One region of the Venatorbacter sp. C2-1 genome, then DNA from elsewhere that is predicted to be linked to it. Evidence: predicted binding sites of a transcription regulator. Region 1 holds the regulator's gene; the other holds the start of a gene.

The links. The regulator FNR, encoded in region 1, switches genes on or off when oxygen is low (the NO sensors DNR and NnrR bind a similar motif). The targets are predictions, from matches to a motif close to TTGATNTANATCAA.
Region 2: the regulator FNR is predicted to act here: its motif matches at 2,348-2,361, upstream of nrdG (anaerobic ribonucleoside-triphosphate reductase activating protein).

The regions. Positions count from the first base shown of each region.
Region 1 is NZ_CP094879.1:2,461,450-2,471,474, forward strand. It holds gene ccoO (cytochrome-c oxidase, cbb3-type subunit II) at 1-437, shown strand, start outside; gene MT343_RS10860 (cbb3-type cytochrome oxidase subunit 3) at 443-619, shown strand; gene ccoP (cytochrome-c oxidase, cbb3-type subunit III) at 622-1,545, shown strand; gene ccoG (cytochrome c oxidase accessory protein CcoG) at 1,755-3,161, shown strand; gene MT343_RS10875 (FixH family protein) at 3,298-3,798, shown strand; gene MT343_RS10880 (heavy metal translocating P-type ATPase) at 3,795-6,239, shown strand; gene ccoS (cbb3-type cytochrome oxidase assembly protein CcoS) at 6,243-6,437, shown strand; gene MT343_RS10890 (sulfite exporter TauE/SafE family protein) at 6,434-7,096, shown strand; gene fnr (fumarate/nitrate reduction transcriptional regulator Fnr) at 7,182-7,949, shown strand; gene MT343_RS10900 (hypothetical protein) at 8,222-8,716, shown strand; gene ttcA (tRNA 2-thiocytidine(32) synthetase TtcA) at 8,840-9,691, shown strand; gene MT343_RS10910 (hypothetical protein) at 9,729-10,025, opposite strand, start outside.
Region 2 is NZ_CP094879.1:3,931,230-3,941,254, reverse strand. It holds gene MT343_RS17755 (MFS transporter) at 1-470, shown strand, start outside; gene MT343_RS17750 (NnrS family protein) at 494-1,681, shown strand; gene nrdG (anaerobic ribonucleoside-triphosphate reductase activating protein) at 2,441-2,887, shown strand; gene nrdD (anaerobic ribonucleoside-triphosphate reductase) at 2,916-4,739, shown strand; gene MT343_RS17735 (xylulose 5-phosphate 3-epimerase) at 4,834-7,254, shown strand; gene moaE (molybdopterin synthase catalytic subunit MoaE) at 7,249-7,716, opposite strand; gene MT343_RS17725 (MoaD/ThiS family protein) at 7,718-7,963, opposite strand; gene moaC (cyclic pyranopterin monophosphate synthase MoaC) at 7,956-8,444, opposite strand; gene moaB (molybdenum cofactor biosynthesis protein B) at 8,471-9,007, opposite strand; gene mobA (molybdenum cofactor guanylyltransferase) at 9,009-9,548, opposite strand; gene moaA (GTP 3',8-cyclase MoaA) at 9,552-10,025, opposite strand, start outside.

The DNA.
Region 1 (10,025 bases):
ACATCTACATCCGTGAAGGTTGCCATGTATGTCACACCCAGATGGTTCGTCCGTTCCGTGCAGAAACCGAGCGTTACGGCCCATACTCCACTGCTGGTGAATCGGTATACGAGCACCCGTTCCTGTGGGGTTCCAAGCGTACTGGTCCTGACCTGGCACGTGTTGGTGGCCGTTACTCTGATGAGTGGCACCGTGCACACATGTACAACCCACGTGACGTTGTACCTGAGTCCATCATGCCGTCTTATCCATGGTTGTTTGAAGATAAGGTCGATGGCCGCCTGACTCCGAAGAAAATGGAAGCTCTGCGTATGGTCGGCGTACCGTACACCGATGCTGACATCGAAGGTGCCAAAGAGGCCGTTGATGGCAAACGTGAAATCGAAGCTCTGGTTGCTTATCTGCAGCACCTGGGCACTGTAGTCACTAAACGGTAAATCCCATGGATATTAACGACGTGCGCGGTTTGGGCAGCGTTTTCGCCCTGATAGCTTTTCTCGGCATACTCTGGTGGGCCTATGGCTCCAGCCGTAAAAAGCGTTTTGATAACGATGCTCAGATTCCATTTCTCGAAAACGAAGAAATGCCAGCGCACGACGATAAAGATCGGAGTAAATAAATATGTTAAGCACTTTCTGGCAAGTGTGGGTCGCGGTCATCGTACTGGGATCCATGATTGGTTGCGGCGTACTGATCATGTACACCAGCCGCGGCCAGCGTAAAGATGAAACTGACCAGACTACTGGTCATGATTACGACGGTATTCAGGAACTGGACAACCCGCTGCCACGCTGGTGGGTATTTATGTTCTGGGCAACCATCGTGTTTGGTTTTGGCTATCTGGGCGTGTACGGCCTGGGCAACGTTAACGGCCTGCTGACTGTTGAAGTCGACGGCGAACAGGTTGCCTGGTCTTCTACCAACCAGTGGAAAGCTGAAGTACAGAAGTTCGATGCTGACATCGCACCACTGTACTCCAAGTACACCGCTACTCCGGTTGAAGAACTGGCCAAAGACGCAGATGCTCTGCAAACCGGCCAGCGCCTGTTCAAGAGCAACTGTGCTGTGTGCCACGGCTCTACCGCTAAAGGTGCTCAGGGCTTCCCTAACCTGACCGATAACGATTGGTTGTACGGTGGCGCTCCTGAGAACATCAAGCACACTCTGACTTACGGTCGTCAGGGCGCGATGCCTGCATGGGGCGCAGTACTGGGTGAAGAAGGTACCGCTGACATGGTGAACTACGTTCGCAGCCTGTCTGGCCTGAAGCACGATGCAGAAGCCGCTGAAAAAGCAGCGCCTAAATATCAGCAACTGTGTATGGCTTGTCACGGTGCAGATGGTAAAGGCAGCCAGCTGGTTGGCGCACCAAACCTGACTGACGATATCTGGTTATATGGCGGTTCTTCCAAGCAGATTGAGTTCACTCTGAAGCATGGTCGTAACGGTAAAATGCCAGCGCATCTGGAAATTCTTGGCAACAACGCTGAAGCCAAGATCCACCTGCTGACCACTTACGTTTACTCGCTGTCTCATCAGCAGTAAGCGCAGCAAGACCCCGGTCAGGCAAAACCAACCGGGGTTGAGCTAAGGCAATAAAAACAGAAAAAAGCGGCTTAAAGCCGCTTTTTTCGTTATAGCGACAGGCAACAAGCTATATAATTGCCGCGTTATATAGAGCGCTGTGGGGCCCTGCTCCGTCTCTGGTTTCGCAAAGCGCCGTCATGCACATCCAACCAAGGTGATTTGCCGTTATGAGTAATATTCCGGTCAAAGATGTCACACCAAAAACCCAAAGCATGTATGAAAAACGTAAGAAAATTTACGTTCGTGAAATTGAGGGTTTTTTCCAGAAATTACGTACATGGTCGCTGTGGGCGTTAATGCTCGGCTATTTCGGCAGTGCCTGGCTTAACTGGGAAGGCCGACAGGCCATTCTGTTTGATCTGCCGGCGCGCCAGTTTCATATTTTTGGTATTACCTTCTGGCCGCAGGATTTTATGCTGCTGTCGTGGCTGTTAATTATCTGCGCTTTTGGCCTGTTCACCATTACTAACCTTGCCGGTCGTATCTGGTGTGGTTACACCTGCCCGCAGTCGGCCTGGTCATTTATTTTTATGTGGATTGAAGAGCGTACCGAAGGTACCCGCAACGCCCGCATGAAACTCGACAAAGAACCGATGAGCGCGAGCAAATTCCGCAAAAAAGCCCTGAAGCATACTTTGTGGATGATTATCGCCATCTGGACCGGCATCACCTTCGTCGGTTACTTCACCCCGATCCGCGAACTGGTACCGGATTTCTTCACCCTGAACATCGGTGGCTGGGGTTTATTCTGGATTGCGTTTTTTACCGCGGCCACCTACATCAATGCCGGCTGGATGCGTGAGCAGGTCTGTATTTATATGTGCCCTTATGCGCGTTTCCAGTCGGTTATGTACGATCCGGATACCCTGGCCGTTTCCTACGATGTTAACCGTGGTGAACCACGTGGCAAACGCAGCAAAAAAGCCAAGGAAGAAAGCGACACAACCCAGCTTGGTGACTGTGTTGACTGCTCCCTGTGCGTGCAGGTATGTCCGACCGGTATCGATATCCGTGATGGTCTGCAATACCAGTGTATCGGCTGCGCTCTGTGCATCGATGCCTGTGACTCCATTATGGAAAAACTGGATAAGCCGAAGGGTCTGATCCGTTACACCACCGAAAATGAGCTGGAAGGTAAAAAGACTCACTTCTTCCGTCCGCGTCTGGTCGGTTATGCCGCACTGCTGCTGATTATGATGGGCGCATTCATGTACGCCATCGGCACCCGCACACCGTTCAAGCTGGATATTGAACGTGACCGCAGCGCGCTCTATCAGATGACCGCCAACGACACCGTAACCAATGCGTATACGCTGAAGCTGATCAACATGTCGCAAAGCCCAAAAACCTACACTCTGAGCCTGGATGGTCTGGAAGGTATGAAGATGGATGCGCCAACCACTCAGTTTCTGCGTGTGAACGAGCTGAAAGAAGTGCTTCTGACCATCGAAATTGATCCGGAAGAAGTGCATATGCCAGCCAGTAAAGTGGATATTGAATTCGTCATCACCGATGCCGATACCGGTGAAGAAGTGGCACGCGAAGAAAGCCGCTTTATTGCCCCACGCAATTAATCTGAGGAAAAGATTCGCCTCCGCGAAACCATGACCCGTGTCAGCGAATCTGACAAATCCAAACTGGAGACTGACCGCCCAAGTGGTTAAACTTGGGCGGTTTTTTTTATCCCGCCTGATGCCGATTGAGAAGTCTATGAACACCGAATCCAAAGAACACGCTCCCTGGTACAAAGAACCCATGGTGTGGCTGGTTGCGGGCCTTCCGCTATTGGCTATCTGCTGGGGTTTTGTGATGCTGACACTGGCCCTTGAATCCAAAGATTCCCTGGTCAGCGACAGCTACTACAAAGACGGCGTCAGCTACACCGAAAACGTCGAAGCCGATGCCCATGCTGCCCGCCTGCAGATCAAGGCCGATCTGACGTTCAGCGAAAACGAAATCCACCTGGCCCTGAACGGCTATCTGGATGAAGAACCTGCAACCCTGCAACTGCAGCTGATTCACCCTACCCTGCAGGAACGTGACCTGACCGTGCTGCTGCAACGCCTGGGCGATGGCCACTATGCCGGTGTCAATGAACTGGTATTGCCGGAACGCCGCCATATCTGGCTGCTCAGCCACGAACAGCAGTGGCGTATCCGTGGTACCGAACTGATTGAAGCTGACAAGGTTATTAACTTACACGCCAAATGAATGCCCATTCAGCCCAAGAGCGCTGTTTTCACTGTGGTGAAGCCACCACCGAAGGTGAGCGCTGGTCAACCCTGATTGATGGCCAACGGCAGCCGATGTGCTGCCCGGGCTGCAAAGCCATTGCCGAAACCATCGTCGCCAGTGGCCTGAAAGACTATTACCGCCACCGCACCGAACTGCCGGAACTGTCGCCGGCTGAACTGGAAGACAGCGATCTTTCGGCGCGCGAATCCCTCACCCTGTATGACAGCGAAGCCCTGCAGCGGCGCTTTGTCGCCCATCTGAGCGGCAACCAGCAAGGCGAAGCGGAAGCCACGTTTATCATCGACGGCATCAGCTGTGCCGCCTGTGCCTGGCTGATTGAGCACCGTATCAGCCAGTTGCCGGGCGTAAAAAACGCTGTACTTAACCTGTCCAACCACCGCCTGGTGGTACGCTGGCAGTACGACCAGATTGCCGTATCCAGTATTGCCGAGGCGATTTACCGCCTGGGCTACAAAGCCTCGCCGTTTTCTGCCACTGAACAGGAAGAGCAGCGCCATCGCGAGGGTAAACTGGCGATCCGCCGTCTCGCGGTTGCCGGTATCGGCACCATGCAGGTGATGATGCTCGCGGTGCCCCTGTATGTAGGCATGGCTGAGCAATACGAATTTTTTATGCGCCTGGCCTCAATGGTCATGACCCTGCCGGTGGTGCTGTTCAGCGCCCGGCCGTTCTTTACCGCTGCCCTGCGTGATCTGCGCACCCGTCATCTGACCATGGATGTGCCCGTATCGCTGGCCATTGTGCTGGCATTCTGTTCGAGCATCTGGAGCACCATGAATCAGGGCGTCGAGGTGTATTTTGACTCGGTCTGTATGTTTACCTTCTTCCTGCTGCTTGGCCGTTTTCTCGAAATGCGCGCCCGTCACCGGATGGGGAAAGCCGGTAATAATCTGCTGACGCTGCTGCCCAATATTGCGTTAAAGGTTGGTGACGACGGTGTTGAGCAGGTTATTGCCAGTGAAGACATCCGTATTGGTGACGTGCTGCGTCTGAAACCCGGCCATGCCATTCCCGCTGACGGAGTGGTGATCGAAGGCCGCAGCTCGGTTGATGAAGCCGCACTGACCGGCGAATACCTGCCCATCAGCAAGAAAGCCGGTGATCGCCTGATCGGCGGTACGTTTAACGTTGAAAGCCCGCTGCTGATGAAGGTCACCGCGACCGGCGCCGAAGCGCAGTTATCGACCATCATGCGCCTGATGGACCGTGCCCAGCAGGAGAAGCCGCGCGCTGCGCTGCTGGCCGACAAAATTGCCAGCCACTTTGTTGCGGCGGTGCTGATCATCTCCAGCTCGGTCTTCACTTTCTGGTGGCTGCAAGGCGATGAACACGCCTTTTTCATCGCCCTCAGCGTGCTGGTTGTAACCTGCCCCTGCGCCCTGTCGCTGGCTACGCCAACGGCTCTGACAGCCGCCACGGCCGCACTGCGCGAACGCGGATTGTTAATCAGCAAAGGCCATGTGCTGGAAGTTCTGCCACAGATAAACCGGGTGGTATTCGATAAAACCGGCACCCTGACCCAGGGCAAACTAACCCTGGAGCAGGTCGAACCTCTGGCGGATCTGGATGAAACTCAGCTGCTGGCCCTGATCGCCGGCCTTGAGAAACACTCAACCCATCCGATTGCCCGTGCCTTCCGCACCATAAAAGCGGCTGCCGTAGAGAACACCGAACAAACCGCCGGCCAGGGCATCAGCGGCCAGTGGAACGGGCACACTCTGCGCTTTGGCCGCGCCGATTATGCCTGGCCAGCAGCCCCCCTGACGGAGCCCGACAACAAGGCCGCTGGCCAGTGGCTGCTGCTCGCCAGTGATCAGCAACCGCTGGCCTGGGTGCGCCTGAATGACAGCCTGCGCCGCAACGCTGCGTCAATTGTCAGCGGTCTTCAACAACGCGGTATCGCCGTGTCTCTGCTGACCGGCGACCCCGGCGCATCCGGTCAGGTGGTGGCGGATGCACTGGGCATTACCGACCTGCAGACCGGCGTCTCGCCGGAACAGAAACTGGCCGCAGTGCGCGCCTGGCAGCAGGCCGGTGAGCGGGTCATGATGGTCGGCGACGGTATTAACGATGTGCCGGTACTGGCCGGTGCTGATATTGCTCTGGCCGTTAACGAAGCCACCGATCTGGCTAAGACCAACGCCGATGCCATGCTTACCAACGGTCGTCTGGAAACCTTACTGACCGCTCTGGATGGTGCCACCAAGACGCGCCGTATTATTGCTCAGAACATCGGCTGGGCTTTGCTGTACAATCTCATCGCATTACCGGTGGCAGCGGCAGGTTTTGTTCCGCCCTGGGCCGCTGCGATTGGCATGTCATTCAGTTCGTTACTGGTGGTCACCAACGCCCTGCGCCTGAATCGCCTGCCGGCTCCTGACTCCTCTGAGGTTTGATCGATGGATATCATTTACATCCTGGTACCGCTGTCTTTACTGCTGATCGGCATTGCCGTGCTGATCTTTTTCTGGGCGGTGAAGAGCGGCCAGTTTGAAGACATGGAGTCCCCCGCCCACCGCATTCTGTTTGATGACGATGAGCCGATAAATCGCCGTCAGGACGACAGCGATCAAACCCCATCTGACAAGCCATGATTGAACCCCTGTCGCTGCTGACCGCCTTTCTGCTCGGCCTGTTTGGCTCCAGCCACTGTCTGGTGATGTGCGGGGGTATTGCTGCGGCTATTGGCAGCAGCGCTGGAACTCAGCGTGTCCGGGTGACGCTGCTGTTTAACACCGGGCGCATACTGAGCTACAGCATCGCCGGGCTGATAGTCGCCAGCGCAGGTCTGTGGCTGCAGAGCCAGCACCAGTGGCTGATGCTGATCTTGCGGACACTGGCCGCGCTGATGCTGATACTGATGGGGCTCTATATTGCCCGCTGGTCACTGATGCTGACCCGTATTGAGCAACTGGGCCAGGGAATCTGGAAACACCTGCAGCCTCTGACCCGCCGTTTTATGCAATCTCCGCGTGCGATTGATCGTCTGTGGCTGGGCATGCTCTGGGGCTGGTTGCCCTGCGGCCTGATTTACAGCACGCTGAGCTGGGTTGCCGCAAATGGCCAGCCTTTGCTGGGAGCCGCTGCGATGTTCGCCTTTGGTCTGGGTACCCTGCCAGCCCTGTTTGCCAGCACACTGGCGGCCAATGTACTGACGCCGTTTCTGAGCAACAACCGCGTGCGTCAGGTTGCCGGGGGATTACTGATCGGATTTGGTTTGTGGACGGCAGCATCGGTCTGGTTACTTTCTTGACAGATCGCGCGCTAATGCCGAACATAGCCGCAACTGCTGCACTTGTTACTTACTCCGACACCGGGGTTTCACTCAGGAATCAGTCATGAAAACGACACATGTTGCGCCTGCTCCACTGCGGGGCACTCAACCACACTGCCAGACCTGCTCACTGAATGCGTTGTGTCTGCCATTGTCCCTGAACGATTCCGATATGGAGCGCCTCGACGATATCATCCGCCGTGGCCGTCCGATCCAGAAAGGTCAGCTGCTGTTCCAGCAGGGCGAAGCGTTTCAATCCGTATTTGCCGTTCGCACCGGAGCCCTGAAAACCTACACTCTGGCGAGTAACGGTGAAGAACAGATTACCGGTTTTCACCTGGCCTCTGAGCTGGTTGGCCTGGCCGGTTATGATAACGGCAACTATCCGTTAACCGCCAAAGCGCTGGAAACCACCACCGTCTGTGAAATTCCGCTGCAGCAACTCGACAGTCTGGCCGATGACCTGCCGGATCTGCGTAAGCAGCTGATGCGTACCATGGGCACCGAAATCCGTCATGATCAGAACATGATGTTGCTGCTCAGCAAGAAAAACGCCGAAGAACGCGTAGCCTCTTTCCTGATTGATATTTCCCAGCGTTATTCCCGTCGTGGTTTTTCGGCCAGTCATTTCCGCCTGCCGATGTCGCGGGTGGATATCAGTAACTATCTGGGCCTCGCGGTAGAAACCATCAGCCGCGTGTTTACCCGCTTCCAGAAGAACGGCCTGATCGAAACCCAGGGTAAAGAAGTGATTCTGCAGGACCCCGATATGCTGTATGAACTGGCCGGCCTGAATACTGAAAAAGAGTGTGCCGCTCACCCGCAAGAGTAAGCCGCTCACCCGTAAGCAAAAAAACCGGCCAGAGGCCGGTTTTTTTATGCCTGCCCTCTTATGCCTGTTTTCTGCTTATGAACACTTATGCAACGCCCTCTGGTACGGGAAATGCTTTTACCAGAATAAAGGCTGAACAGACGTTATTTTTCTGGCGCCGGTATCCAGGCTATCTATTGGCAATTGGTATAAAACCGCAGCAGATAAAATAATCTGATCTAAGATTGCAGAAACAGCGTCATTCAGCCGATATGACGTATAAGGAGGTGACCATGGGCATCTGCGCAAATGAACTGACCCGCTGGGTAATCCAGCCAACCCTGCAACGCATCGGGGTTAGTAACCCGATGGCCAGCACCCTGCTGCTGGCAACTGCGGCTCAAGAATCGGCTCTTGGATCGCATCTCAAAGCCGCCGGTCAACGGGCTCTCGGCATTTACCGCATTCACAGCCTGACCCACCGCCATGTATGGGACGCTTATCTGGCACAACAGCCTGAACTGGCCAGCACCGTGCGCGGCCTTGCCAGCCAGCATGATTTTCTCAGTCACCCTCATGCCGAGCTGACCACCAATCTGTCTTATGCCACCGCCATTGCCTGGTTTATCTATGCCCGCAATGATGATTTTGTTCTGCCCGCCGATGCAACCGCAGAACAGCTCGCACGTCTGTGGAAACGTTTTTACCATCCCCGCAGTGGTGTCAGCATTGAAGAGTTCTGTGCCAGTCTCGGTGCCGCCACCGCCCTGCTCGACCGTGCAGCCTGAGCAGGCGTACCTTTTCTCAAAGTCCCCGAACAACATTCCTTTTTAACTGCCTGACCTGCGCAGGCGGTTCCTTCACCCGATGCATTCTGCTATAAAGCGGGCGCAATTATTCAGGGTGTTTTTATGATCGAATCCGCTGCCGAGCGCAAAGAGCAACTCGAGTTCAACAAACTGCAGAAGCGCCTGCGCCGCAATGTCGGCAAGGCCATCGAAGACTACCGCATGATCGAAGACGGCGATAAGGTCATGGTTTGCCTGTCCGGCGGTAAAGATTCGTACACCATGCTCGATATTCTGCTGAGTCTGCAGAAAAGCGCACCGATTCACTTTGATATCGTGGCGGTGAATATGGATCAGAAGCAGCCCGGATTTCCTGAACATGTGCTGCCGGAGTATCTGAGCCAGCTGGGTATTGAGTATCACATCGTCGAGAAAGATACCTACAGCGTAGTGAAAGAAATTATTCCGGAAGGTAAAACCACCTGCAGCCTGTGCTCCCGTCTGCGTCGTGGCACCCTGTATGGCTTTGCCGAGAGTATTGGCGCCAATAAAATCGCTCTTGGTCACCATCGTGACGACATCATCGAAACCCTGTTCCTCAATATGTTCCATGGTGGCAAGCTCAAGGCCATGCCGCCGAAACTGCTGAGTGACGACCAGAAACACGTACTGATCCGTCCGCTGGCTTATTGCAAAGAAAAAGACATCGAGAAATTTTCCCAGGCACGGGGCTTCCCGATCATTCCGTGCAACCTGTGTGGCTCACAGGAAAACCTGCAACGTCAGAATATTAAGATGATGCTGGAACAGTGGGACAAGGAGCAGCCGGGACGCAGTGAAAATATCTTTGCCGCTATCTGTAATGTGGCGCCGTCACAATTGGGCGATACGCAGCTGTTTGATTTTGTCACCCTGCAGGATAAGCAGGACAAAGGTCATCTGTTTACCCGTCTGGATGTGGTTCAGATCGACTGATCTGACTGCTCTTTTTGGCTGGCAAAAGAAAAGGCGGTCATAAACCGCCTTGCAACATGCTGGTGACCAGCAGCTGATAATCCCCCGGCCCTTTCACAATAAACTCCATCTTATAACGCCGGTCGGTAATGATGGATTCGGCCATTGCCGTCAGGTGACAAGCATCAGGACTCAGTTGCGGCTGTGGCATCTGCAGATGAACCTGATACTGTCCTTCCAGCTCTTCTACCCGCACCGTTGAGATCGCCTGAGTTTCACTGCCGGCAATGCCTTTACGGATCCACTGCAGATAAATGCCATGCGGGCCTTTCACACTAGTACGGACAACGCGGAT
Region 2 (10,025 bases), 1.5 Mb from region 1:
CCTTCGTTAATCTGGTTGCCCGGCCTATGGGTGGGCTGGTTTCCGACCGTCTGGGTAACCGTCGCTTTGTGATGCTGAGTTATATGCTGGGCATTGCGATAGGCTTTGCACTGATGGGGCTGTTGAATTCTTCCTGGCCGTTGGTTATTGCCGTTGCGATTACGGTATTTACTTCATTTTTCGTACAGGGAGCAGAAGGTGCCACTTTCGGTATTATTCCATCCATTAAACGTCGTCTGACCGGACAGATCTCCGGTATGGCGGGTGCTTATGGTAATGTGGGGGCAGTGTTTTATCTGACCATCTATACCTTTGTGGATGCGAATCAGTTCTTCTTTATTATCGCTGCCGGTGGTTTTATCAGCTGGCTTGTTTGCCTGATGTGGCTGAAAGAACCGGAATCCGCTTTCTCTGACGAATACTATGTATCGTCAGTCGACAGGCAGATTGAGCAGGAACTGAAAGCCTGAAAGCCAAAGCTCTAAGGAGTGTTATGAATATATCCTCTGTACCCGCCCACCCTTTGTGGGGCCAGGCGTTCCGGCCGATGTTTCTGCTGGGGGCGGCATTCAGTGCTCTGGCCATTCTGCTCTGGGGGCTGGCGTTACAGGGGATTATTCTGCTGCCGGGTAGCGGCAGTGTTTTCTGGCACAGCCATGAAATGCTGTTTGGTTTTGCCCTGGCCATCGTCGCAGGGTTTTTACTGACCGCCGTACAAAACTGGACCGGGCAGCGGGCAACCCATGGCCGGCCACTGTTATTGCTGACACTTTTATGGCTCGCTGGCCGGCTGTGTATGTTAGCCGGTGATCTTTTGCCCTGGTGGTTTACCGCGCTGGTTGATATGGCATTTATGCCGCTGGTCGCCTGGTTTTTCTGGCGACTGTTGTTTGCTGTTAAACAACAGCGGAATTATTTCTTTGTACCAGTGTTGTTGTTGATGACCTTTGCCAATGCGGTGATGCATTGGGGCAATGCGGTGCAGGATATGTCACTGGTGCAGTGGGGTAGTCACAGTGTCAGCTGGATGCTGATATTAATGATTACAGTGATTGGCGGTCGGGTAATGCCGATGTTTACCGCCAATGGCAGTATGACGCCGAAAACAGAAGCGCTTCCCTGGCTGGAAAAACTGGTGCTGGGGGCGAGTTGGTTGTTGCTTGTGATTTATCTGCTGCGTCTTGATCTGTTATTACCACCCTTTGTGCTGGCGTTGCTGCTGGTGCTGACGGCAGCCAGTCAGGCGCTGCGGATTGCGCGCTTACGTATCGGGGTTACCTGGAAAATCCCCTTGCTGTGGTCATTGCATCTTGCCTATTGGTTTATTCCGCTTGGCCTCTTGTTGCTGGCGATGCACTACCTTGGCTGGCCGGTCACCTTCAGTGCGGCTTTGCATGCACTGACCGCCGGAGCGGTTGGCGGAATGATTCTGGCCATGATTGCCCGAGTGTCATTGGGGCACTCCGGCCGGCCACTGCAGCCAAGGCCGTTAATGTCACTGTCGTTTGCGTTGTTGCTGCTGGCTGCACTGCTGCGTTCTCTGGGAGTGATTATCTGGCCACAACAGTCTTTGCTGTTTTACAGCCTGTCGGCCTTGTTGTGGAGTACCGCTTTTATACTCTTCGTCTTTTGTTATGCGCGCATTCTGCTTGGTCCACGGCCGGACGGCCGCGCGGGCTAAGTCATTGTGCCAATATTCTTTAGCCTAAGAATAACCTCACTACTGTCCCACAGTTTGGAGTGACATCGTCATTCCAAACTGCAGCATTAATCGATTACTGTGTTTCAATCTGAAACGCTTTTCCGGGGCTCCGCCCCTGGCCCCCTGTAAGGAGAGGTATCTCCTTACGATCCTCTCTTTTCGGCGCGTCCGGCTTTATCCAGCCAACTGCAATGATTATGCGGCACGCAAAACAATTCGCCCCGGAACGACGCTTTAAAACACCAAACATTTGTAGCGTTCCGGGGCAGGGTTTTGCTCTGAAGGCCGCAGAATCATCTGGTTGTCTGGCGCCGCACGATCGCCGGTTTAAGTAATCCGCTCAGCCGCACTCCAAAGGAAACCGTGTGTGAGACATGATATTTAAAAAATTAGCTTGATCTGAAAAGCGACATTGCGGTGATGGGTTTTCTGCGCCTCTGGGGCCGCCGCAGAAACCGCTGATATGTCTGGTCTGCCCGCAGGGATGCGGACAAGTTGCTTAAGTGAAGAGCATTGGGGTAATAACCCGGCTTTTTTCTTTCTGCATTGCCACTGCGCCATAAATGGGCATTGCGCTGACGGCCCTTTTCCTGATCGCCCGTTCTCTGTATCGGATACCCATGTCGGAGTAGTTTGCGAATAAAATTGATCTGGATCAATTTTATTCGGCCGCCTCTCGTTAGTCTCTGTCCATATCTTGTGTCTGTTTATCATTTAAGGCACTACATATGGGGTTTTATGTATTTCAGTCGTGAACAGGTGGTCTTCCAGGAAGTGCCGGGAGAAGTCTCTCTGGCCTACACCATCAGCGGTTGTCCGCTGCGTTGTCCCGGTTGCCACAGTGCCGATACCTGGCCCGCGATGGCGGGTGAACCGCTGTCCGAAGAGTACTTCCGGCAGCGTCTGGAGACATACGCCGGTCTGATCAGCTGCGTGCTGTTTATGGGTGGAGAGTGGCATGAAGCGCAGCTGTTACTGTTGCTGAAGCTGGCCCGCCGGCAAGGACTGAATACCTGTCTTTATACCGGGCTCGATACGGTTGCTCCGTGCCTGCAGGCTGAGCTGACCTATCTGAAAACCGGTCCCTGGTTACGGGATCTCGGGGGGCTGGAGTCTCCCTTAACAAATCAGCGTTTTATGGATTTACGCAGCAATCGCTGCCTGAATCATAAATTTCATCAATAACAATTGCCTACTCTGAAGGAGCGGAATCATGCTGAAACTGAGCGCAGAGCACATTAAGCATAAGCTGGATTTTATTGAACATTATCTGGCTGCACAAAATGCCGCCGACGGCTCACGGATGGATGCCAATGCCAATGTGACCGAAAAGAATATCGCCACGCTCGAAGCGGAGATGATGAAAGATTATTTTGTGCAGATTAACCGTGCGCAGGTTTCAGCAAAAATTGCCGATTTATTCGGGGATGATCTGGCACAGGAATATATCCGCCAGATAGAGAACCATGAGATTTATGTACATGATGAAACCAGCCTGAAGCCCTATTGTGTATCGGTAACTATGTATCCGTTTTTACTGGACGGGCTGACTAAGCTTGGTGGCGAATCTCAGGCACCGAAGCATATTGAATCGTTCTGTGGTTCATTCGTAAATTTTGTCTTCGCTGTCAGCAGCCAGTTCGCTGGCGCGGTGGCTACGGTCGAATTTTTAACTTACTTCGACTATTTTGCCCGCAAAGATTACGGCGATGATTATCTGAATACCCACCGTCAGCAGATTGCCAACCATCTTCAGCATGTCGTGTATGCTATCAATCAGCCGGCTGCCGCCCGGGGTTATCAGAGTGTGTTCTGGAATCTTTCGCTATACGACAAAAACTATTTCGACAGCATGTTTGGTGAGTTCGTCTTCCCTGATTTCAGCAAACCCTGCTGGAAGACGCTGGATAAACTGCAGCATTTTTTCCTGGATTGGTTCAATACTGAGCGCAGCAAAAGCATCCTCACCTTTCCGGTTGTCACCGTGGCCATGCTGACCGAAAAAGGGCAGTGTAAAGATCAGGACTTTGCCCGCAGTATGGCCGCTCATCTGAATCGGGGCAGCTCTTTCTTTGTCTACCTTTCTGACAGTGCAGACAGCCTGGCATCCTGCTGCCGCTTACGCAGTGAAATCAGCGACAATACATTTTCCTACTCGCTGGGAGCCGGTGGTGTGGCAACCGGTTCTATTAATGTAATTACAGTTAATATGAACCGGCTGGTTCAGGATGGCCGTGATCTTGCCGAAGAAATCAGTAAGGTGCAGCGTTATCAGGTGGCCTATCGTCGCTTAATGGAAGAGTACCTTCAGGCCGGAATGCTGACGGTTTACAACGCCGGGTTTATTAATCTGGACAAGCAATTCCTGACTATCGGCATTAACGGTATGGTCGAGGCTGCCGAATCGCAGGGGTTGGTTGCCGGTAATAATCAGGCGTATAAAAACTTTGTCAGAGATCATCTGAAAGTGATTTATGAGGCCAATAAGGCCGCTAAGCTTGAATATGGATATATGTTTAACACGGAGTTTGTTCCGGCTGAAAATCTGGGCATCAAAAATGCCCGCTGGGATAAATCCGATGGCTATCGTGTGCAGCGGGATTGCTACAACTCCTATTTTTATCAGGTCGAAGATGAGCAAACCAATGTGCTGGATAAGTTCCAGTTGCATGGCCGTGAGCTACTCGATTATCTGGATGGCGGATCGGCACTGCATCTGAATCTGGAAGAAAAACTGAGTGAAGACGGTTATCTGGCCTTACTGAATATTGCGGCCCGTACCGGCTGTAATTATTTCTGCGTGAACGTCAAAATCACCATCTGTAACGAATGTGAAAAAATTGATAAGCGGACGCTGGAATATTGTCCGGCCTGCGGCTCTGACGATATTGACTATGGAACCCGGGTTATCGGTTACCTGAAACGTACCTCTGCGTTCAGTGCCGGGCGCCGTAAGGAACATTCCATCCGTCACTATCACCGTCAGCAACGTCAGGAAAATCCGGGTAATCGTCAGCGTTTACAGGCTGTCAGCTGATCTGTGTCATGGTCTGCGCCGGTCTATCCCCTGCGGGGTATAGATCGGCGATGTCAAAACGCGTTTCATCAGAGACTCCTGACACGGAGTTGCTATGACGCTTAATTTATACCAGCAAACCAGTCACCCGATGACTCCGGAATATCTGGATCATGAAGCGCAGAATCTGCGCGATCAGAATCCGGAACTGGCGCTCTGGGCTGCCGGTCTGGGAGTGATTGAACACCGCCCGGCTACTCAGATTCAGGCACACCTGATGGCTGAGTCATTGCTGCAAAAAGGACTTATTGCTGATACCGGATATTTTTTTCAGCGTTTGCGTGCTCTGGATTGCCTGACCCAGCAGGCGATGTGGCTGGTGGTGCATATGACCTATGCCCGCCGAGTCTATACCGATGGCCGTAATCTCACGCCTCAGGATTTTAAAACCCACCCACGCGGACATACCGGCGGCGCTCTGAATATGGTGCCGGCCTATGCCGGTTTGCTGGCGTTAAATCATTTTACCGGCCAGCCGCGGGATTGGCTGATGGGGCAGGGCCACTGTGTTGCTGCCATTGATGCTTTGCAATTGCTGACCGGCACCGCAGCATCTGAACGCCGTCAGCAGTATCCATTAAATGATGAAGGCCTGAGTCGCTTTGTCGCCGATTGTTATGACACCCGCCTCGATAATACCGGGCAGCGGATATCAACACTGGGCGCTCACGTTAACGTGCATACAGCCGGTGCGCGAATGGAGGGTGGTTATCTGGGCTTTGCCGGAATGCAATATGCGCATATGCCGCTGCCGGGAGAGCGTCTGGTCGCTTTTTTAAGTGACGGAGCCTTTGAAGAACAGCGCGGTACCGACTGGGCCGCGCGCTGGTGGCGTGGAGAAGACACCGGCCTGATTGCGCCGGTAATGATTGCCAATGGCCGGCGTATTGATCAGCGCACGACCATTGCCCAACAGGGTGGCTGCAGCTGGTTTGTCAGTCATTTACGTAATCAGGGCTTTGCGCCTTTTGTGATTGATGGGCGGGACCCTGCGGCCTTTATGTGCGCCATTTATTATATGGAAATTCAGCTGTCCCAGGCGTTTGAACGTATCCGTCAGGGCGAGGCGCAATATCCGGTTGCCTTGCCTTACTGTATTGCTGAAACGGTAAAAGGGTTTGGCTTTCCTGCGGCCGGCACTGGCGCCGCGTATGGTTTGCCGCTGGGAGCCTATCCGGCAGAAAATCCGGAAGCGCTGGCCTTTTTTCATCGGGGAGCAAAAGCATTATTGCAACCGGATGCGCAATGGCGCGAAGCCGCTTCTTTATTGGGGCAACCTAAACAAAAAAGTACGCCTATGCTGGCCGTTAATTGCCCTGAACCGGAATGGGCTGACCGGCGGGAATCCGCTATGGCGGCTATCGATCGTTATTTTATTGAATTAACCGAAGTTAATCCGCGCTTGCGGGTCCGGGTTGGTAATCCTGATGAGCTGCGTGGCAATGGTATGAGCCAGACGCTGGATCAGTTTCGTCACCGCGTTACCCGTCCGGAAATTACCGCCGCAGAAGCTATCGATGGCTGTGTTATTACGGCTTTGAATGAAGAGGCCGTTGTCAGTGCCTGTCTGGCGAATCAGGCGGGTATTAATCTGGTCGTTGCCTATGAAGCCTTTGCCATAAAAATGCTGTGTGCTTTGCGGCAGGCCATTATTTTTTCACGCCAACAAAAAGAAGCGGGGGATGCAGCAGGCTGGCTTGGCTTTCCGGTTGTGACCACCTCGTTGATCTGGGAAAACGGCGAGCATGATCAGAGCCATCAGGACTCCAGTTTATCGGAAGGACTGATGCTTAAAATGGCCGATATGGCACGGGTAGTATTTCCTGCTGATGCCAACAGTGCGATGGCCTGTCTGCGCACCTGCTATGGCGATTTGGGGGTGGTCTGGAATCTGGTGGTTACGCGCAGTGTGATGCCACAGTTTTTTTCTGCCCGGCAAGCTACCCAACTGGTTCAGGATGGTGCTGTCTGTCTGCGCGGACATTGCGGCGCTGAATTGCAGCTGGTTGCCTGCGGTGCCGTGCAACTGCAGCAAATGCTGAAAGCCTCCGACCGCTTACGTCAGCAGCGTGTAGCGCATTCACTGATTTATTTATTAGAGCCTGGACGTTTCCGTCAGGCGCGCGACCGTTGGGAAAAATCAGCGCTGGCTGATCCGGCGGTTGTGCGCGCATTGTTTCCTGCCAGAGTGCGTTACCGGGTTTTTCTCACCCATGGCCGGGCTGAGGTGCTGCTGGCAACCTGCCGGCAACTGGATCTGGGCGCGCAACGAACCCGGGCATTGGGGTATATCAACCGTGGCGGCACACTGGATACTCAGTCGCTGTTATTTGTAAACGGCTGCACCTGGGCTCATGCTCTGGCAGCACTGGCAGAATTATGTGGTCAGAAACCAACGCTGTGGCTGACCGAAGAGGAGTGGCGGGCGATTGATGGACGCGGTAATCCCTACCATGTTATTCCTGAGCCTTTATGATTCCGGCGACGACCAGCGCTGAGCGGCCTGGTTGTCACTGTCTTTTGCTTCCACCCAATAGCCGGCTGCTGTTGTCTGTTCTTTTTTCCAGAACGGCGCGCGGGTTTTCAGAAAATCCATAATAAATTCACAGGCGCGGAAAGCGGCTTCGCGGTGAGCGCTGCTGACCAGTACCAGCACAATCTGCTCGTTAACGCTTAATTTACCAATGCGATGAATAATGGTGATATTGCCGAGGGGCCAGCGTTGCCGTGCCTGTTCGGTGATCTGCAATAATGATTTTTCGGTCATGCCCGGATAGTGCTCCAGCGTCATGCTTAATAACGAGTCGCCGGCCAGCTCGCGAACACTGCCGATAAAACTGACGATGGCTCCGCAGCCAGCCTGATTACCCAGCGCTGCGTATTCGTCGGCCAGATTAAAATCTTCCTGCTGCACTGTTATCCGGGTTAAATGTTCCATATCAGCCACCGGTCACCGGAGGGAAAAAAGCAATTTCATCACCGGCAGTAATTGCTTCGTCAGGTGTACACAGTTGCTGATTACGGGCACAGAGCAGATCGGGCCTGGCCAGTGCTGAGTCCCAGTTCTCTCCCTGGGCGCGTAATTCCTGTATTAAACCGGCAATACTTCTGGCTTCGCTTTGCCAGTTAAGTTGCCCGCAACCAAGGGTTTCGCGCAGGGCGGCAAAAAAAACAATATTAAACATGATCAGATTCTCCGCTACGCAGCCAGTGGCCGCTTTTACCGCCTTGCTTTTCCTGCAGGCGGATATCACTGATGACCATGGCCGGATCAACCGCTTTGCACATATCGTAAATGGTCAGGGCTGCAACGGATGCCGCCGTGAGCGCTTCCATCTCCACGCCGGTCTGGCCGTGCAGACGGCACAGGGTCGTGATATGAATTTCCTGTTCTGAAAGAACAAAATCTACGCTGACTTTGCTCAGGGCCAGTGGATGGCAAAGCGGAATTAAATCGCTGGTACGTTTGGCCGCCATAATGCCGGCGATGCGTGCCGTTGCCAGTACGTCACCTTTTTTAATTTCAGCCTGCTGAATACGGGCGATAACATCCGGGCGGGTGATGATTCTGGCGCTGGCATAAGCGCTGCGCAGACTGCTTTCCTTGGCCGACACATCGACCATGTGAGCATGACCGTGCTGATCAATATGGGTCAGATCTGACATACAAATTCTCCAGGGTCTGTTAGTGCCTAACGACAGGCATTAACAGGGCTGTTTTTAACATGGGCAACGAAATTACATGGCCCGGTGCGGCTGTCCAGCTGTGGTTCGATCAGCGCTTCCCAGGCCTGGCGGCAGGCGCCGCCAGAACCGGGAACAGAAAAAATAAGGGTTTTATTGGCAATCCCGGCCAGTGCCCGGGATTGCATACTGCTGCTGCCAATATCGGTAAAACTTAACTGCCGGAATTGCTCGCCGAAGCCCTCGACCTCTGCATCAAATAAAGGGCGGATGGCTTCTGGCGTGCAGTTGCCCTCAGAGAAACCGGTGCCGCCATTAATAATAATGACCTGAATATCCTGGCTGGCGATCCAGTCGCTGATGCAGGCGCGAATGTCATAACGGTTATGCTTTAACAGGGCGCGGGCGCGGATTGTGTGGCCGCTTTCCTGAGCCAGTGCCAGCAGCAGATTGCCACTGCTGTCTTCGGCCGGAGTGCGATGATCCGACAGCGTCAGAATGGCAATGTTTAAGCGGAAAAATTCTTTGCTGGTATGTTTACTCATATTAATGACCGCCTTGCGAAGCATGGCAGGCCAGCTGCCAGTCTTCGGGAGTATTTGTATTCAGCAACAGCTGTGGTGATGGGCAGGGAATTGCTCTGGCCGCACAATAAGACAGCAGGGCACCAACAGAACGCCGTCCTTTTTCATGCAGTTGTTTTGCAATATAAGACTGTAAATCGCTGCTGTTATGCAGCACGCAGGGCAGATAATGATCTTTAAAGAAAACCGGCTGTTCCTGTGAATGACGTATCAGAGTGCGCAAAAGTGCTGCCGTCATCCAGGGCATGTCGACAGCCAGTACCAGTACACGCTCATGTTTGCAGAATGGCAGCAGAGTATGCAGACCAGACAGGGGCCCATGCCCTGCCTGCTGGTCGGGAGTGCCCAGTTGCGGATGGCTGAGCTGAATATCGTCACAACCCGCCTGTTGCAGCCGTACCTGCTGCAACAGCCATAGCGGCAGGCCGTTCATCGGCAACTGCGCTTTATCGGTCCCCATACGTGAAGAGCGTCCACCGGCAAGAATAATGGCACTGAACATATCTCACCCCCCGATCATGGCCAGATGACGGGTCTGGCCACTGCGTTGCTGATGCAGATAGTGGCTTTCTTCTTTTCCGCCAATGGCCCGCTGTAAAAATGCTTCGACCGGTGCGGGGTCGTCGCTTTGCAACAGCTCACGCAGACTTTGATGCTCGTCGGCAAATAAGCAGAGAAATAATTCCCCTTTACTGGATACGCGCAGGCGATTGCAGCTGCTGCAGAAGTCTTTACTGTAAGGCATGATAAGTCCGACCCGGCCAGCATAATCCGGATGGGCATATTCCAGCGCCGGACCATCGGTGGTTGCCTTAGGCTGCAGTTGCCAGCCATCCTCGGTCAGCTGCTGACGGATAAATTCACCGCTTAAATGCTGTTCCTGATAGAAACCGGCATTATCGTTGGTCCGCATTAATTCAATAAAACGCAGTGATACAGGCCGGTCTTTTATAAAACGCAAAAAGCCAGGAAGAGAATG